Regions from separate parts of the Novosphingobium soli genome, predicted to be linked through region 2. Evidence: predicted binding sites of a transcription regulator. Region 2 holds the regulator's gene; the other holds the start of a gene.
The links. Region 2 encodes LexA, which represses DNA repair genes until DNA is damaged. Its sites were predicted from a motif close to GTTCCNCNCTTGTTCT; they were not measured.
Positions count from the first base shown of each region.

Region 1: the regulator LexA is predicted to act here: its motif matches at 7,977-7,992, upstream of ACFFJC_RS15955 (ImuA family protein).

Region 1 covers NZ_JBHLWK010000019.1:64,896-74,564, reverse strand. The annotation lists gene ACFFJC_RS15980 (alkaline phosphatase family protein) at 1-840, shown strand, start outside; gene ACFFJC_RS15975 (TonB-dependent receptor domain-containing protein) at 914-3,943, shown strand; gene ACFFJC_RS15970 (alkaline phosphatase D family protein) at 3,963-5,594, shown strand; gene ACFFJC_RS15965 (hypothetical protein) at 5,591-6,691, shown strand; gene ACFFJC_RS15960 (formylglycine-generating enzyme family protein) at 6,900-7,838, shown strand; gene ACFFJC_RS15955 (ImuA family protein) at 8,056-8,790, shown strand; gene ACFFJC_RS15950 (DUF6504 family protein) at 8,708-9,669, shown strand, end outside.
Region 2 covers NZ_JBHLWK010000009.1:206,506-216,174, forward strand. The annotation lists gene gltX (glutamate--tRNA ligase) at 1-1,252, opposite strand, end outside; gene ACFFJC_RS06400 (ComEC/Rec2 family competence protein) at 1,447-3,618, shown strand; gene lexA (transcriptional repressor LexA) at 3,875-4,597, opposite strand; gene ACFFJC_RS06410 (molybdopterin molybdotransferase MoeA) at 4,698-5,918, opposite strand; gene moaC (cyclic pyranopterin monophosphate synthase MoaC) at 5,915-6,400, opposite strand; gene trpC (indole-3-glycerol phosphate synthase TrpC) at 6,521-7,312, opposite strand; gene trpD (anthranilate phosphoribosyltransferase) at 7,323-8,315, opposite strand; gene ACFFJC_RS06430 (anthranilate synthase component II) at 8,312-8,911, opposite strand; gene ACFFJC_RS06435 (phosphodiester glycosidase family protein) at 8,908-9,669, opposite strand, start outside.

The DNA of each region.
Region 1 (9,669 bases), on a different contig from region 2:
CCGGAGGGTCTCGCCGGCGGCCCGCACACCACCCAGAAGACCCCGCCGGAAGGGCTGCGCTGGAAGACCTACGCCGAGCGGCTGGAAGAGGCCGGGGTGAGCTGGAAGGTGTACCAGCACTACGACGAGGGCACCGGCTTCAACGTCCTGCGCCTGTTCAGCCGCTTCATGGACGCCGGGCCAAGCTCACCGCTGCGGCTGAAGGGGATGCCATCCGCCTCGGACGGCGAGTTCGAATGGGACGTCAAGCACGACCGGCTTCCCACCGTGACCTGGCTCTGCCCGACCAAGGAAGCGTCCGAGCACCCGCACGATTCGATCCCCTCGGCCGGCGCCGAGTTCATCGCCGGCAAGCTCGACGCGCTCGCAGCCAATCCGGACGTCTGGGCCAAGACCGCCTTCATCCTGAACTACGACGAGAACGACGGCCTGTTCGACCATGTGCCGCCCCCGGTGGCGCCTGATGGCACCGCGCACGAGTTCGTCGGGGGGGTGCCGATCGGGGCGGGCTTCCGCGTGCCGTGCATCATCGCCTCGCCCTGGACCGCCGGCGGCTGGGTCTGCAGCCAGACTTTCGACCACACGTCGGTGCTGCAGTTCCTCGAGCAGGTGACCGGCGTGCGCGAGCCGAACATCTCGCCCTGGCGCCGCCGCACCTTCGGCGACCTCACGTCCGCCTTCCGCTTCGGCGAAGCGCCCGCCGCGCCGCCTTCGCTGCCGAGCACCGCCGGGCTGTTCCACCGCGGCCGGCATGCCCGCAGCCACCTCGCCGCGCCGCCGGTGCCCGAGGAGCAGCTGCCGCCGGTGCAGGATCCGGGAACCCGTCACCGCGTCGGCTGACGCGGCTCGATCACATACCGCTTTTTTTTCAGGACGGCCGCCAAGCCGCGGCCACTTCGGGGGTAAGTCCATGATGTCTCGTCAATCCATCCTGCTCTGCGGCGCGGCGGCGATCGCTCTCGCCCACGCGGGACCGGCCTTCGCGCAGGAGACCGCCAGCGACAGCGCGAGCACCGCGATGCCCGCGCCGCGCGGGGAGGGCAGCGTCCGCGGACGCGTGCTCAACACCGTGACCAACGAATACGTCCGCAACGCCGAAGTACGGATCGAGGGCTCGAACGCGGTCGTCTATTCGGACGCGGGCGGCACCTTCCGCCTCAACAGCGTGCCCGCCGGCCCCGTCCGCATCGTCGTGCGCTACTCCGGGCTCCAGGAGCAGGCGCTCAGCGCCGAGGTGACGCCGGGCCGCACCACCGAGCTGGACGTCCGCCTCGCGCCCGCAAGCCTGGGCGTGACCGAGGGCGACGATGCCGCCGCGATCGTCGTCAGCGGCATTCGCGATGGCCAGGCCGCCGCGATCATGGAGCGCCGCGCCGCCACCAATGCCAAGACCGTCGTCGCGGCCGACAACTACGGCCTGCTGACGATGGGCGACGTGGGCGAGTTCATGAAGCAGATGCCGGGCATCTCGCTCGACTACACCGAGGTCGACGCCACCGCGGTGCGCATCGGCGGCCTCGATCCCAAGTACTCCACCTTCACCACCGACGGCGCGCGCATGGCGACCGCCACCTCGAACAACAACAACGGCCGCCAGAACTCGTTCGAGCAGATGTCGATCACCGGCATCGAGTCGATCGAGCTCAACAACACGCTGACCGCGCGGATGGACGCCGATGCGCCCGGTGGCACCATCAACCTGCGCAGCAAGTACGCCTTCCAGCGCAAGAGCCGCGCGCTGCACCTGCAGGTGGGCGCCATCGGCACATCGGACTCGGGCTTCTTCAACAGCATCTACCTGCCCGACGACAAGAAGCACGCGACGATCAAGCCCTCGGTCACCTTCGGCTACGGCGACGTCTTCCTCGACGGGCGCCTGGGAGTGGCGATCAGCGCCAGCTACAACGCCAACTACGTCCAGCAGGACCGCATCCAGACCGACTGGTCCTACCTCGCCGACGGCCGGGTGATCCCTTACCAGGTGATGTGGCGCCCCGGTCCCAAGGAGACCAGCCGCACCGCGGCGAACGTGAGCCTGGACTTCAAGGCGAGCGACGAACTCACCCTTTCGCTGCGCGGCAGCTACTCGTTCTACGAGGTGGAGTACTACAACCAGTACACCTACCTGATCTTCGGCACCACGACGCGCTCCTACGCCACGCCGGATTCGACATCCACGCACATCGTGGTCAATCCCAGCGGCACCAACACGCGCCTGCACACGCAGTATTCGCATCGCTACGCCGGGACGCCGGCGATGCTGCTGGCGCCCAAGATCGAGTACAAGGGCGATACCTTCGAGGCGGTGCTGCGCGGCAGCTACTCCACCTCCGAGTTCAACTTCCGCGACAACTCGAAGGGCTTTTTCCAGCGCACCGACAGCTACCTGACGCGCATCGGCTTCACGCTCGACCGGGCGTCGGAGGACTCGAACGCCTGGACGCTCAACCAGACCGCGGGCCGGCCCTGGGGCGATCCCAATAGCTTCAACCGCGACGATGACATCGGCAACAACATCCGCACCGCCGAGTCCGACGCGCGCAACGAGATGTACGGCATCAACCTCGACCTCACAAAGGAGGTCGAGTTCGGCTCGGTGCCCTTCACCTTCTACGCCGGCGGCGGTGCGCGGGTGAACGACTGGAAGACCGACGAGGGCTCCTACGACCAGTTCCAGTACGTCGGCTCCACCGGCGACCTCACCCAGCGCGCACCGGAAGCGGTGATCCCGGCGACGCAGAACTACGATTTCGAGATCATCGGCTTCGATGCCGGCAACCTGAATGCGCAGAACTGGCGCGCCGACAGCAACTACGGCATGTACGACATCTACAAGGCGCATCCGGAATACTTCGTGCCCGACACCGTCGGCAACCTGAAGCGCGACCTCGACAACGACAAGCGGGTGAAAGAGGACATCTACTCCGGCTACGTCGAGGTTCAGGCTCAGGCAGGCCGCGCCAAGTTCGACCTCGGCCTGCGCTACGAGAACACCCGCACCGGGGCGCGGGTCGCCAAGATCCGCCCGGAGGACGAGGTGACGGCCGCAGGGTACAGCCTCAACACTGTTGCGGGCCTGCTCTACCAGTACAACGACGGCGCCAGCCAGACGCGCCGCGGACGCTACGACGACTGGTTCCTGAGTGGCGGCGTGAAGTACGACTTCACCGACAATCTCGTCGGCCAGGTCGCCTTCAGCCAGTCGATCCTGCGCCCCGACTACGGCAACCTCGGCGGCGTGGTCTCGGTCAACGACGACACCCAGGTCGTCACCGTGCCCAATCCGCTCCTGAAGCCCGAACACTCGACCAAGTACTTCGCCAGCCTGCAGTGCTTCCTCGAGCCCTCGGGCATCCTGGGCGTTTCGTACTACCGCCTCGACCTCAAGGACATGCAGGTCACCGGCGTCGAGGTGGATCCGGCCGCGGTCGGCTTCGATCCCGACGAATATGCCGGCTACGTCTTCCGCAGCGCCCAGAACGTCCCGGGCACCAGCACCAACACCGGCGTGATCCTGGAGTACGACCAGCAGCTCACCTTCCTGCCGGGCGCGCTCAAGGGCCTTGGCCTGCGCGGCTCGGTCACCTTCGTCGATCCCGACGGCGAGCGGGTGAACCTGCCCAAGCAGTCCGCCAACTGGGGGCTGCGCTACAGCTATGCCGGCTTTGACCTGCAGCTGACCGGCAACTGGCAGTCCAAGTACCGCGTCAGCGCGCTGAGCAACACGCCGACCACCGCGAACAACGGCGTCCTCTATCACACCGATCGCGCGCTCTGGAACTTCAGCCTGGGCTACAAGATCAACAAGGGCGTCGAGCTGCTCGTCGCGGGGCGCAACATCTTCAACTCGCCCGACATCATCTACTCGAACGTGCGCAGCCGCGTGCGGCAGTACACCGTCTACGGCTCGATGTGGAACGCCAGCATCAAGGCATCCTTCTGACGACTTCGGAGACCTTCCCATGACTTTCACCACGGATCGCCGCGGACTGGTGCTGGGCGCCGGCATGGGCCTCGGCGCGCTGCTGCTGCCCGCCGGCAAGGCGCTGGCGCAAGCACTGCTGGCACCGGGCTTCACCCATAGCGTGGCGAGCGGCGAACCCGGGCCGGACTCGATGCTGCTATGGACCCGCTACGTACCCGCAGCGCAGGCCGAGAGCGTCCGCCTCGACGCGGAAATCGCTCTCGACCCCGACTTCGCGCGCCCGATCGCGGCCGGCAGCGTGCGCACCGGCGCCTGGCGGGACTGGACCGCCAAGGTCACGGTCGACGGGCTGAAGCCGGGCACCGTCTACTGGTATCGCTTCGTCGCACCGGACGGCAGCATGTCCCCCGTCGGCCGCACGAAGACCCTGCCGGTCGGCGACACCAGGCGCTTCGGCCTGGCGGTGTTCTCCTGCTCCAACCTGCCCTACGGCCGCTTCAACGCCTACGCCCATGCGGCGCAGCGCGACGATCTCGACCTTTGGCTCCACGTCGGCGACTACATCTACGAGAACGGCCAGGCGACGGTGAACGCGGCGAGGGCGGTGGCCGATCGCACGCTCGCGCCCGGTCACGAGATCCTGGCGCTTGCGGATTACCGCCTGCGCTATGCCTGCTATCGCGCCGACCCCGACCTCCAGCGCCTTCACCAGCAAGCGCCGATGGTGGCGCTCTGGGACGATCACGAGTCCTCCAACGACAGCTGGGAGGGCGGTGCCGACAATCACCAGCGCGACAAGGAAGGCGACTGGAACGCCCGCCGCGCGGCCGCGATCCAGGTCTATCGCGAATGGATGCCGGTCTCGGACGAACCCTGGAAGGCCTACCCTATCGGCACGCTGGCCACGCTCTATCGCACCGAATCGCGCCTGCTCGCGCGGACCGAGCCGCTCGACGATGCGCTGAAGGCGGCCTTCCAGTCCACCGATCCCGACGCCTTGCGCGCCTTCCGCGACGGACCCTGGCAGGACCGCTCGCTGACCATGCTCGGCACCACGCAGGAAAGCTGGCTGGCCCACGCCTTCCAGGCGAACGCACGCACCACCGCCTGGCAACTGGTCGGCATGGGCACGATCATGGGCCGCACGCTCATGCCCAAGGCCGTGGTCGACTGGCTGAAGCCGGGCACCAAGCCGCAAACGGTGGAACGCTATCGCAACGCCCTGCGCGGCGCGGCGATCGGGCTGCCCTTGTGGATGGACCGCTGGGACGGCTACCCGCAGGGCCGTGCACGCCTGCTGCGCGCCGCACAGGCCGCCGACGCCGACCTCGTCATGCTGGCGGGCGACAGCCACAACGCCTGGGCTTACGGCCTGGTCGAGGACGGCCAGCCGGCGGGGGTCGAGTTCGCCGGCCACTCGGTGACGTCGGGCGGCATCGAGGGTGACCTCGGCGTCGATCCGCGGATCGCCGCCGCCGGCTTCGTCGCGGCCAATCCCGAGCTCAAGTGGGCCGACACCAGCCGCCGCGGCTACATGATGCTCGACGTCACGCCGCAGCGCGTCACCGGGGAGTGGCTGTTCCTGCGCACGGTGCGCGAGCGTGACATCGCGCTTGCGGGCACCCACCGCATGCATGTGGAGCGCGGCCGCCGCGCCTTCGCCGCATGATCGCGGTGAAGCTGCTGCCGCTCCTCGCCCTGGCCGCGATGGCCGCGGCGCCCGCGCAGCCGATCCCCGCATCGCTTCCGCGCAGCCAGCACGCCGGGCCGTTCGCCTCGGGCCACGTGCAGGGGATCGCCGTGGACCGCAAGCGAGGGTACATCTACTATGCGTTCACCAATCTCCTCGCCAAATACGACTTTCACGGCAGGCTGGTGGGCACGCTGGTCGGCTGGAGCGGACACCTCGGCGATCTCGACTTCAACGATGCCGACGGACGCGTCTACGGGTCGCTGGAATACGGCAGGCAGAGCACCTTCTACATCGCCGTGATCGACGGTGAGAAGATCGACCGCATCGGCATCCGCGCGCAGGAAAGCGGCCTTATCCGCATCGTCCCGCTGCCCGAGGTCGCGCGCGACTATGCCGCGCCGGGTCATCGCTACGGCTGCTCTGGGATCGACGGCGTGGCATTCGGCCCCGCCTTCGGCCGCACCGGCGGCAAGCTCTACCTGACGGTGGCTTACGGCATCTATGGCGACACCGCGCGGGCCGACAACGACCACCAGGTCCTGCTCCAGTACGATGCCGCCGACTGGTCCCGCACCGCGCGGCACCTGGATGAGGCGGAACCGCATCGCGACGGCCCGCAGCCGCGCAGCAAGGTCTTCGTGCGCACCGGGAACACCCGCTACGGCGTCCAGAACCTGGCTTACGATCCGAGCCGGCAGCGCTGGCTGATGGGCGTCTACAAGGGCGCGAAGCCGTCGTTCCCGAACTATGGCCTCTACGCGGTCGAAGCGCGCGCCAAGCCATCCCGGGGCGACCTCCTCGGAGTGGCCGCGCCCGGAGGCGGGCGCTGGGAACGCGGCATGCTGCTGCCCCTTGCCCCCGAGGGCCGAGGGGATCCCCGCAGCGGTGTGCGCGGCTGGCACCAGAAGGCAGACGTGGGACTGCAACCCCTGGGAGAGGGCCTGTACCTCCTGGCCGTCAACGAAGGCGGTCCGCAAGCGCAGAGCGCGCGGGTCACCCTGATGCGATGGGCCGAGGGCGCCGACGCGCCGCTGGTCCCCATCACCGGCGCGAAGGAGGCTGCGGGACGCTAGAGTGGCTCGGCAACGGGCAGCGCCTGGGGATCATCGTGAGCGTGGGGCTTCAAACCGGACCGCTCGCGGCGTAGACGAGGCGACACGTCGATCCGGCGCACCGGCGCAGGGACGACGTCTGGCCCCGCATCACGAGGACCGTCCCATGCCGACCAGCGCGCAGACCGTTCCCGTTCCCGCTCCCGTTCCCGCTCCCGCACCCACTCCCATGGACAACCCGCCCGGCATGCGCTGGATTCCGGCGGGCACCTTCACCATGGGATCGGAGCGGTTCTACCCCGAGGAGGCGCCTTTGCGCCGCGTTTCGGTGGACGGCTTCTGGATCGATGCGACGCCGGTGACCAACCGCCAGTTCGCCGCTTTCGTCGAGGCGACCGGCTACGTGACGATGGCGCAAGTGGCGCCCGACCCCAAGGACTATCCCGGCCTTGCTGCGGAGATGGCGCGCGCGGGATCGCTGGTCTTCCACAAGACGGCCGCCCCGGTGGACACCGGCAATCCGGCCAACTGGTGGCGCTTCGACCATGGTGCCGACTGGCGCCACCCGCTCGGGCCGGACAGCGATGTCGACACGCTGGACCTGTGGGACCATCCGGTGGTGCATGTCGCCTTTGGCGATGCGCTCGCCTACGCCGAATGGGCAGGCAAGGACCTGCCCACCGAAGCCGAGTTCGAATATGCCGCCAAGGGCGGGCTGGAGGACCGCGACTATGCCTGGGGCGACGAACTGGCGCCGGGCGGGGCGATGCTCGCCAACTACTGGCAGGGCCTGTTCCCCTTCGCCAACCAGATGCTCGACGGGTGGGAGCGGACCTCGCCGGTCGGCACGTACCCGGCGAACGGCTACGGTCTGTTCGACATGATCGGCAACACCTGGGAGTGGACCCGCGACTGGTGGAGCGACAAGCCAGAGGTCGCCAGGAAGAAGTCCGGCTCGTGCTGCGCGCTGAGCAATCCGCGCGGCGCCCGGCTCAAGGACAGCTTCGATCCGGCCCAGCCGCAAGTGCGCATCGGCCGCAAGGTGCTCAAGGGCGGGTCGCATCTGTGCGCCGCGAACTACTGCCAGCGCTACCGCCCCGCGGCGCGCCATCCCGAAATGATCGACACCTCGACCTCGCACATCGGGTTTCGCTGCGTGCGGCGCTAGCGCGGGCCGGGGCCGGGCAGGCCAAGCCCTGGAAATCTCGGAGAAATCGTGCGGAAAGCATGGTCCGCAAACAGGCGGCTGTCCCCGGCATTTTGCCGGGCGGCATCCCGAACAGCTTGACGGGAGCGGGGAGAAATTGGAACATATAGCGAACAGATGAGTCGATTCCCTGCCGATGTCCCACGCCCCCGCCTTGACCGAACCCAACCGTGCGCATGTGCTCGATACCCTTCGCGAAGCGGTAGCGACCACGGCGGGCAGCGCGGTGGCTGCGCTTGCGTTCGGCATCGATGACGTGGACCGGCGGCTGGGCGCCAACGGGATGGACGGCGCCGGCCTGCACGAAATCACGGCCGCGTCGCCCACGCTGGGAGACGATGCCGCCGCGACCTTGTTCGTCGCGGGTCTGGCAGCCCGGTTTGCGGCTGCCGCCGGCGCCCATGTCGCCTGGGCGCTCACCCGCTTCGATCTCTACGCCCCGGGCCTCGAGCAGGCCGGCCTGCCGGCGGCCAAGCTGCTCTACCTCCAGGGCCAGAACGACACCATGGCCCTGGCGCTCGCCGAGGATTCGCTGCGCGAGGGCAGCTTTGCCGCCGTCGTCACCGAGGTGAAGTCCGCGGACCGGACCGCGACCCGGCGCCTGCAGCTGGCCGCAGCCGATGGCCGCACGCCGATGCTGCTGCTCCGCCGCTGGGCCAGGAGCAGGCGCGATCCCCTCGAAAGCCCGTCCGCGGCGATGACCCGCTGGCGCATCGGCTGCGCGCCTTCCGCCCGCTTGCCGGCGCCGGGAGTCGGGCGCGCCTGCTGGTCGGTCGAACTGGTGCGGCAGCGCAACGGCCATCCCTTCTCTCTTGTGCTCGAGGCATGCGATGACACGGGTCGCCTCGCTCTACCTGCCGCACCTCGCCATCGAGCGGCTGCGGCGGGCGGAGCGGCCAGCCAGGCCGCTTGAACCTCGCGCGCCTGCAGCGCCGCTCGCTTCGCCTATTGACGATGATCCCGGCGCCTGCTCCGTCCCCCGCGGCGGAGGCTGGCGTCCCGGCGCGCGCTGGGCTCGCGATGGCAACCTGACCAAGGCGCAGGTCCTCGACCAGATGGCGCAGTTGCCGGCCCATCAGCGGCCACCGATGCGGATGCTCGGGCGCCGTTCGGAAGCGGTCGAGCATCCCTTCAAGGCGATGCCACCCGACGAAGGCACGCGCGGCGGCGCAGCGGCGATGCCCGCCCCCGGGTTCCGGCACGATCGGCCGACGGTGCTGATCGAGCGGGTCGGCCAGCGCGACCTGATCCGCTCCGCCTGCCCGGTCGCGCTTTCGCTCGGCCTGGTGCCGGGGATGGTCGCCGCCCACGCCCGCGCGCTCGTCGCCGACCTCGACCTACGCGATGCCGATCCGGCCGACGACCAGGCCTGGCTCGATCGGCTCGCGCTGCACGGCGTCGCCCACTGGACGCCGACGGCGAGCGTGTCCGGCAGCGATGGCCTGTGGCTCGATCTTTCGGGGACGACCCACCTTTTCGGCGGAGAAGAGCGCTTTTGCGCCCGGCTGCTGCGCTTCCTCCAGCGGCTGGGCTTCACCGCCCGCATCGCCATTGCCGGCACGCCGGGCGCGGCGCATGCCCTGGCGCGCTACGGCGGCAGGGACATCCGCGTGCTCGATCCCGGCGGCGAAGCGGCGGCGCTGGCCGCGTTGCCGGTGGCCGCGCTCCGGCTCGAGGCGGCGGCACTGACGGCGGCGGCGCGCTTCGGCCTGGAACGGGTGGCGGACCTCATCCGGCTGCCGCGCGGGCCTCTGGCGAAGCGGCTCGGCCGCGAGGCCGTCACCCGGCTCGA
Region 2 (9,669 bases):
AGTCAGCCGAACCGGACAGGCGCTCGTGAACCGTGCCGAGCCGCTGGCGCGCCTCGTCGGTCAGGAGCGCCGACGCCTTCTCGCTCATGGCGAGAGGGCGCTTGGCGAACAGAAAGCCGGAGCCTTCTGCAAGTTCGTTGAGGTCCTTGGCACGGACCTTGAGCACGGGCATGGCGCGCGCCAGCAGCGCGGCGCCGCTTGCGTCCACGCCCTGCCCGGAAGCCGAGAGACGGGCCGCCACCAGCTCGGCCAGGCGCGCATCGTCGGCCTCGCGCAGGTAGTGCCCGTTGAGGTTCTGCAGCTTGGCCAGGTCGAAGCGCGACGGCGACTTGCCCACATCGGCCATGTCGAACCACGCGACCGCCTGCTCGCGCGAGATGATCTCGTCGTCGCCGTGGCCCCAGCCGAGCCGCAGCAGGTAATTGAACAGCGCCTCGGGCAGGATGCCGAGCTCGTCGCGGTAGCTGTCCACGCCGAGCGCGCCGTGCCGCTTGGACAGCTTCGCGCCGTCCGAGCCATGGATCAGCGGAACGTGGCCATAGACCGGCACGTCCCAGCCCATCGCCTCGATGATGACGAGCTGGCGGAAGGCGTTGTTGAGGTGGTCGTCGCCCCGCAGAACGTGGGTGACGCCCATGTCGTGGTCGTCCACCACCACTGCCAGCATGTAGGTCGGCGTGCCGTCGCTGCGCAGGATGACGAAGTCGTCGATTTCCTCGTTCTTCACCGTCACCGAGCCCTGGACCAGGTCCTCGATCGTGGTCTCGCCCGCGCGCGGCGCCTTCATGCGCACCACCCACGGGGCGTCCGCGGGCCAGGTCGACGGGTCGGCATCGCGCCACTCGCTGTCGATCCGGAACGGGCGACGCTCTTCCTGCGCCTTCTGGCGGCGCTCGGCGAGCTCCTCGGGCGTCAGGTAGCAGCGATAGGCGTGCCCCGTGTCGAGCATCTGCGCGGCCACTTGCGCATGGCGGTCGGACCGCGCGAACTGGAAGACGGGCTCCTCGTCCCCGCCGAGGCCGAGCCACGAGAGGCCGTCGAAGATGGCCTCGATGGCCGGCTCGGTCGAACGGGCGCGATCGGTGTCCTCGATCCGCAGGAGGTACTTGCCGCCGTGGTGGCGGGCGAAGAGCCAGTTGAACAGAGCGGTGCGGGCGCCGCCGATATGGAGATAACCCGTGGGCGAGGGGGCAAAGCGCGTGACGACGGCTTTCGTGCCCGCCGCTCCGCCCGATGCACTGCCGCTTGCCATCGACCCAACCTTCCTGTCCTATGCCAGCCATGGCGAGCCAGGCGGCGACTTTCTCTGACCGGCCCCGGGTTCCTGCGGGTGCCGCTGCACTGCAGCAGGGGCCATGGAACAGCGGAGCCGACTTGTCGAGGGGTTTGGCCGCCCTCGAGCGATTTCTTTCGCAGGCCGGATTCGATCGTGCGCCGTGGCTCGTAGTGGCCTTCGGCAGCGGCATCGCGGCGTGGTTCGCGCTGCCGTCCGCGGCGCACTGGATCGCCCTGTGCGCGGGGTGCGCCCTGGTGGCCGCTGCGGCGCTCGCGCCGTGGTCCGGACGCGACCGGTGGCCGTACCTCGCCGCCGCGCTGGCGGTGCTGCCGCTGATGGTCGCGGCGGGTTGCCTAACCGTCTGGGCGCGGTCCGCGGCGGTGGGCGAGTCGGCGCTCGCGCGGCCCATTTCCGGCGTGTTCGTCGGGCGCCTCCTGGACGTCGAGCCGCAGCCTGCGCTCGCCCGCGACCGCCTCGTCATGGCGGTGCGCGAGCCGGGCACGGGACGGGCGCTGAAAGTGCGGATCAACGTGCCGGCCGAGGGGCTGTCGAGCCGCCCGGCCCTTGGCGACCTGGTGCGGTTCCGGGCGCGCCTGATGCCGCCCGCGGCGCCAATGCTGCCCGGCGCCTACGACTTCGCGCGGACCGCCTGGTTCAAGGGCATCGCTGCGAGCGGTACCGCCCTTGGTCCGCTGGAGGTGATCGAAAGGGGGGACGGCTCGCGCGGACGGCTCGCCGCGCTCCGGCAGGGGCTGGCCGATCACATCCGGCAGGGCATCGGCGGGGAGGACCGGGCCGCGGGCCGGAACGGGCCCGAGGTGGGGGCCGGGGGCGGCGCCGGCATCGCCATCGCTCTCGTGACGGGCGATCAGGGCGGCATCCCCGAAGCCGACGCCGAGGCCATGCGCGATTCCGGTCTGGCGCATCTGCTCTCGATCAGCGGGCTTCACGTGTCCGCGGTGGTGGGTGCGGTGTACCTGCTGGTGGTGCGGGTGCTCGCGTTGTTTCCCTGGCTGGCGCTGCGGGTGCGGCTGCCGGTCGTGGCCGCCGGCGCCGGGGCCCTGGCGGGGCTGGGCTATACGCTGCTCTCCGGCGCCGAGGTGCCGACGGTGCGATCGTGCATCGGGGCGCTGCTGGTGCTGGCCGCCCTGGCGCTCGGGCGGGAGCCGCTGTCGCTACGGATGCTGGCGATGGCGGCATGGTGCGTCCTGCTGCTCTGGCCCGAGACGCTGATGGGGCCGAGCTTCCAGATGAGCTTCGGCGCGGTGCTGGCGCTCGTCGCCGTCAGCACGTCCGCACCCGCGCGGCGGTTGCTCGCCCCGCGCGACGAGCCGGTCGGCACGCGGGCCTTGCGACACCTGGCCATGCTCTTGCTGACCGGGGTTGTCATCGACCTCGCGCTCATGCCCATCGGCCTGCACCACTTCCACCGAGCCGGCGTCTACGGGGCGCTGGCGAACATGCTGGCGATCCCGCTCACGACCTTCGCCGTCATGCCCTTGCTCGCCGGCGCGCTCCTGCTCGACGTGGTGGGCGCGGGCTGGCCGCTGTGGTGGCTCGCCGGCCGGGCGATCGACCTGCTGACCGGCATAGCGCACGCCTTCGCCTCGCTGCCGCATGCGGTCACCACGCTGCCGGCCGCGGGTCCGCTGCCCTACGTGGCGTTCGTCGCTGGAGCCCTGTGGATCGGGATCTGGAGCGGGCGGGTACGCTGGCTCGGTGCCCCGCTGGCCGCGGCGGGCGCCGCCCTGTTGGCGCTGGCCCCGCATCCGGACATCCTGGTCTCGGGAGACGGGCGGCACGTGGGGATCGTGACCGAAGGAGGCGACCGCGTCTTCGTGCTGCGGGACGGCGGCGAAGGCTACGCGCGGGACAACATGATGGAGCTGGCGGGGCTGGAGAGAGAACCGGCCGCTCTCGACCGCTGGCCGGGCGCACGCTGCAATCGGGACTTCTGCGTGCTTGCGATGGAGCGGGGGAAAGGGACGGTGCAAGTGCTCGTCTCGCGCGGGCGCGATGCGGTGCCCGAACGCGCACTCGCCGCCGCATGCGACCGGGCGGACATCGTCATCTCGGACCGCTGGCTGCCGCGAAGCTGCCATCCGCGCTGGCTGAAGGTCGACCGGACCATGCTCGGCCGCACCGGCGGACTGGCGATCCGGGTCGACGCCCGGCGCATTCATACGGTGGCCGCTGGGCAGGGCGAGCATGGCTGGTGGCGTCCCGCCGAGCCGACCCCCTGCCGCCGCGCCGCTTCGCTGCCTGCGCAGCGCTTCCCTGCCCCGCAGGAGAGCGGTGGAGCGGCTCGTGGCTGTCTGCGCAGTCCCGCGAAACCTGTGTGAACGCCTGCCCGAACCGGTGGCCGCGCTATAGTCGGCCCGCGTTGATCGAGAGGCAAGCTGCGGCGCGCGCGCGGGCAGGGGGCCGCCGCCGCCACAGGACAGGACCGCGATCAGCCCTCAAGCTGGTCGAAGTGGCCTTCGCAAAGGATGGGCGGACAGGACGATGCCGGCGAGGTGCGATAAGGAGACGCAACGTGAAGTGCGCCGCCAATCCCTGCCGCGTCTCCGCCTCCGCTTCCGCGAAGTCGGCGCGCGATCAGTGGTAGCGGCGGAGCAGGCCGGCCAGCTTGCCCTGGACTTCCACTTCGTCGGGACCGTAGATCTGCGGCTCGTAGGCGGCGTTGGCGGGGTCGAGGCGCACGAGACCGCCCTCCCGGCGCAGGTACTTGAGCGTTGCTTCCTCGCCGCGCACCAGGGCCACGACGATCTCTCCGTCGCGCGCGGTGTTGGTACGCTTCACCAGCGCGAAGTCGCCGTCGAGGATGCCGGCCTCGATCATCGAGTCGCCGGACACCTCGAGCGCGTAATGCTCGCCCGACCCGAGCAGGGCGGCAGGGACGGGCAGCGTCGACTGGCCTTCGAGAGCTTCGATCGGGACGCCGGCGGCGATGCGGCCGTGCAGCGGCAGTTCTATGACGTCGTTGGCGGGCGCCGGCGTCCGCTGCGGCGACCGGCCCTTGCCTGCCCCGGTTGCTGCTGCCGCTGCCGCTGCCACCGAAGCGCTGCCGGAGGCAGGGGCGGGACGCACCGCCTTGGTGCCGGTATCGTCGGGCAGGCGCAGCACTTCGAGCGCGCGGGCGCGGTTGGGCAGGCGGCGGATGAAGCCGCGCTCCTCGAGCGCGGAGATCAGGCGGTGCACCCCGGACTTCGACTTGAGGTCGAGCGCTTCCTTCATCTCTTCGAAACTGGGGGAGATGCCGCTCTCCTCCAGCCGGGTCTGGATGAACCGGAGCAGTTCGTGCTGCTTGCGCGTCAACATTGTCGCTGCCCTTTCATGAACGCCGCGCCGGGGACGCCCCGACCACCCATGTTCTCCTAGTGAACATTGGGAGAACAATCAAGCAACGATGCGCATTTTTTCAAGCGATCCCGCCGCTTGCCAGCAGATAGACGCGCACCTCGTCGCCGGTCGCGGCGGCGGGGGCGAGGGCCGGTCGGTCGATCAGCACGTTGCTGGCCGAGAGCGAGGACAGGGCGCCGCTGTCCTGCAGCGTCAGCGGCGTCACCGCGGCGCCGTCCCACTGCGCGCGCAGGAACTCCCGGCGCGGCCCATTGGCGCGGACCGGGGCCGCCAGGCGCGTCGTGACCTGGCGCGCCACCGCGTCACGCGCGCCCAGCAGCGCGCGCAGGAGCGGCATCAGGAAGTGGTAGGCGGTGACGAAGCTCGACACCGGATTGCCGGGGAGGCCGAGGATGATCTGCCGCCGCCCGGCGCGCTCGCGCGTGGCGACCAGGATCGGCTTGCCCGGCTTGATCGCCACGCGCCAGAAATCGAGGCTGGCGCCCCACGCCTCCAGCGCCGGGCGGACCAGGTCGTGGTCGCCCACCGAAGCGCCGCCGCTGGTAACGATGACGTCCGCCTCGGCCGAGGCCTCCAGCGCCGCGGTGATCGCCTCCAGCGTGTCCTCGACCGGACCGAGGCGCCGGGCGTCGACCGGGAGCGCGCGGGCGAGCGCGAGCACCATGGCGCCGTTGCTGGCCGGCACCTGGTGCGGGGCGCAAGCTTCGGGATCGGCGGCGAGCTCGTCCCCGCTGTCGATCACCACCAGGCGCGGCAGGCGGCAGACGGGCAGGTGCTTGTGCCCTGCGGCGAGGGCGAGGGCGACCTGCGCCGGGCCGAGGAGGGTGCCCTGGGCAATGACTTCGTGCGAGTCGGCGAAATCCATGCCGCAGGGCCGGATGTGCTTGTGCGCCGGATGCGGCGCTTCGCCCGAGAGGTGCAGGCGCTCCGCGTCGCGCGCCACGTCCTCCTGCAGGATCACGGCGCCGGTCCCTTGCGGCAGCACCGCGCCGGTCGAGACCCGCACTGCGGTGCCGCCCGACACCGCGCCCGCGAAGGGGTGCCCCGCCGCGCTTTCACCGACAATCCGCCACGGCCCGGCGAGGTCGCCGTGCGCCACGGCATAGCCGTCCATCGCCGACAGATCCGCCGCGGGCTGGGTGCGGCGGGCATGCAGCGGCGCGGCGAGGTAGCGCCCGAGCGCGCCCTCGACGTCGACCCGCTCGATCGGGAGCGGCGCGGCGAGGGCGAGCAGGCGCGCCTGGGCGTCCTCCAGCGGCATCGGCGGCGGCAGGCTCATGCGCGGTGATCCTCCGCCTTCCAGTGCCCGGACTTGCCCCCGCGCTTCTCGACAAGGCGGACCTCGCCGATGACCATGCCCTTGTCGAGCGCCTTGGCCATGTCGTAGATCGTCAGGAGCGCGACCGAGGCGGCGACCATCGCCTCCATCTCCACGCCGGTCCGGCCGGTGAGCGAGGCCGTGGCCGTGGCACGCACCGCATCCGCCTCGAACGCGAAGTCGAGGTTCACGGCATCGAGCATCAGCGGGTGGCACATCGGGATGAGCTCGCCGGTGCGCTTGGCGGCCATGATCCCGGCGATGCGGGCGGTGCCCAGCACGTCGCCCTTGGGTGCGTCTCCGGCGCGGATCGCGGCCAGCGCCTTCGCCGACATGGCGATGCGGCCCGAGGCGACCGCCAGGCGCTGCGTCTCGGCCTTGGCGCCGACGTCGACCATCCGTGCCGAGCCATCGGAATCGATGTGGGTGAGGGACTTGCTCATGGGTGGCTTGCGATCCCGGAAGAGGTTGTACGAACGGCACGGCCGCGCGTGCAGTTCACCGGGATGGCAGATTCGGCGCGTGTAGGACAGAGCCAGGCCGCAAGTTTTCGGGGCGCGGCCTCAGCCCCCGGTGAGCAGGGCGCGGGTGGCCGCCTCCACGTCCTCCTGGCGCATCAGGCTTTCGCCCACCAGGAAGGTGCGGGCGCCGCAGCCGGACAGCCGCTGGAGGTCCGCATGCCCGTTAATGCCGCTCTCGCTGACCAGCAGCGTGCCTTCAGGTGCCAGCGGGGCCAGGCGCTCGGTGGTGCCGATGTCGGTGACGAAGCGCTTGAGGTCGCGATTGTTGACCCCGATCAGCCGCGAGCGCAGCCGCGCGGCGCGCTCCATCTCGGCCTCGTCGTGGACTTCGACCAGGCAGTCCATGCCCCGCTCCAGGGCCGCCGCCTCGATCTCCGCCATCAGCACGTCGTCGAGCGCGGCGACGATGATGAGAATGGCGTCGGCGCCGATCGCGCGCGCCTCCGCCACCTGCCAGGGATCGACCATGAAGTCCTTGCGGATCACGGGGAGCGCGCAAGCGGCCCGTGCGTCCATCAGGAACGCCTCGTGCCCCTGGAAGTAGGGGGCGTCGGTGAGCACGGACAGGCAAGCCGCGCCCCCGCGGGCGTAGGCCACCGCGTGCTCGGCGGGGCGGAAATCGGCGCGGATCAGGCCCTTGGAGGGCGACGCCTTCTTGATCTCCGCGATCAGCGCGAATCCGCCCGCTGCCCTTTCGCGCAGCCGCGCCTCGAAGCCGCGCGGCGCGTCGTGGACGGCGGCGCGGGCGTCGAGGTCGGCGATCGTGGCGTAGCCCTTGCGGTCGGCCACTTCCGCGCGCTTGGTGTCACAGATCTCGGTCAGCTTGTCGGACATCGGTTCCTCGTCAGCCGCGGGTCGCGGCGATCCAGCAGTCGAGCAGGCCCTTGGCCAGGCCCTTGTCGATCGTCTCCGCCGCTTCCTCGACCCCCTCGGCCCAGCTCGCGACCTCTCCGGCGACGAGCAGGGCAGCGGCGGCATTGAGCAGCACGGCATCGCGGTACGCGCCGCGCTCGCCCATCAGCAGCGCATGGAGCGCCTGCGCGTTGTGCGCCGGATCGCCGCCGCGGATCGCCTCCACCGGAGCGGCGGCCAGGCCCGCCTCCTGCGGGGTCACGCGCCGCATCGACAGCTCGCCGCCGCGCACGTCGGCGACCTCGTTGCCGCCGGCCAGGCTCAGCTCGTCCAGTCCTTCGTCGCCCGAGACCACCATCGAGTGGTCGGTGCCCAGGCGCAGCAGCGCGTCGGCATAGATCGGGACGTAGGCGGGCCGGGCGATGCCCACCAGCTGGCGGCGCACCTGCGCGGGATTGGCGAGCGGTCCCATCAGGTTGAAGATCGTGCGACGGCCCAGCGACCGGCGCAGCGGCATCAGGCGCGCCATCGCCGGGTGATGGCGCGCGGCGAAGAGGAAGCCGATGCCGATCTCGGACAGCGTCGATTCGGCGGTCTCCACCGCGCGGTCGAGATCGAGGCCGAGCGCCTCCAGCGTGTCCGCCGCGCCCGACTTGGAACTGGCGGCGCGATTGCCGTGCTTGGCGACCGGCACGCCCGCCGCGGCGACGACGAGCGACACCGCGGTGGAGACGTTGAGCGTGTGGTAGCCGTCGCCGCCCGTCCCGCAGACGTCGATGGCGTTCTCGGGCGCCCGGACCGCGACCATGCGCGTCCGCATCGCGCGGGCGGCGCCGGCGATCTCGCTCGCGGTCTCCCCCCGCTCGGCCAGCGCGATGAGGAAGCCGGCGACCTCCTCCTCGGGAACTTCGCCGTCCAGCAGGGCACCGAAGGCGGCTTCCGCCTCGTCCTCGGCGATGGGGTGCTGCGGGTCGGGAAGGATCATGCCGCCGCCGGCCGCTCGGGGTGCTTCGCCTCGAGCCCGCAGGCGTTCAGGAAGTTCGCCAGCATCGCATGGCCGTGCTCGGTGGCGATGCTCTCGGGGTGGAACTGCACGCCGTGGATCGGCAGGCTCGCATGGCGGAAGCCCATCACGTGGCCGTCGTCGGAGCGCGCGTTGACGACGAGCTGCTCCGGGATGTCGTCGACGATCAGCGAGTGGTAGCGCGTGGCGGTGAAGGGCGAGGGCAGACCGGCGAAGACGCCGGACCCGTCGTGCGTCACGGGCGAGGTCTTGCCGTGCATCAGTCCCCCGCGAACGACCTTGCCGCCGAAGTACTGGCCGATCGACTGATGGCCCAGGCACACGCCCAGCAGCGGCTTGCCCGCGTCGGCCGCGGCGCCCACCAGGTCCAGGCTGATGCCGGCCTCGTTGGGCGTGCAAGGGCCGGGCGAGAGCAGGAAGCCGCTGGCGCCGCTGGCGATCGCCTGGCCGGCGGAGAGCGCATCGTTGCGCACCACCTCCACCTTCGTGCCCAGTTCCATCAGGTAGTGGACCAGGTTCCAGGTGAAGCTGTCGTAGTTGTCGATGACGAGGATCATGGTTTCGTCCCAGTTTTCCCGCCCATTGCCGTTTTCTCCACGACGATCAAGGGCCCGAGCGGCGGCCCGCCGTCCACCCGTCCGTGCTCCGGGTCCCAGAGCGAGGAGACGCTGCCGTCGAGGAACAGCGCGTTGGGGCAGCGCAGGCGATCGCGGAAGTAGCGTGCGAGCCGGCCGAACGAGACCGGCTCGTCCGAGATAACGAAGTGGGCCCGCCCCTTGGCGTCGACGCCGACGCCGTTGCGCAGCTTGAGCGAGGCGCCGTTGGCGTCGATCCCGGGGTGCAGCTTCCCGCCAATCACCAGCATCGGGCCGGACTGGGTGCCGAAGTCCGGCCGGTCGGTCACGGACTTCGCGAAGTCCTGCGTGGTGCGCACGTGCCAGCTTCCTCCGGCATCGCCGTAGAACACGCCGTTGGGGAGCAGGTGGAAGTTGCCCCAGCCTTCCTTGGTGTTGAGCGCGTGGAGCTTGCGGCCTTCCTCGACGTAGTAGCCGATGGGCAGGCCCTCGGCGTCGAACATGCCGCCATTGGTGGCGAAGGCGACCTCGGGGCTCCTGGCCGGGCGGTCGACCGCAAGCTGCGACAGGCTGCGGTAAGGCGCACCGCCCTTGGGGCCGAGCACCGCATGGATGGCGTGGCGCCCGGGGACGGCGGTGCAGTGGGTGAAGCTCGTGCCCTCGAACGTCGCACCCTCGCAGGGCGGCGGGGGCGGCGCGGTGCGGTCCGGCGCGGCGTCGGAGGAGCAGGCGGCGAGAAG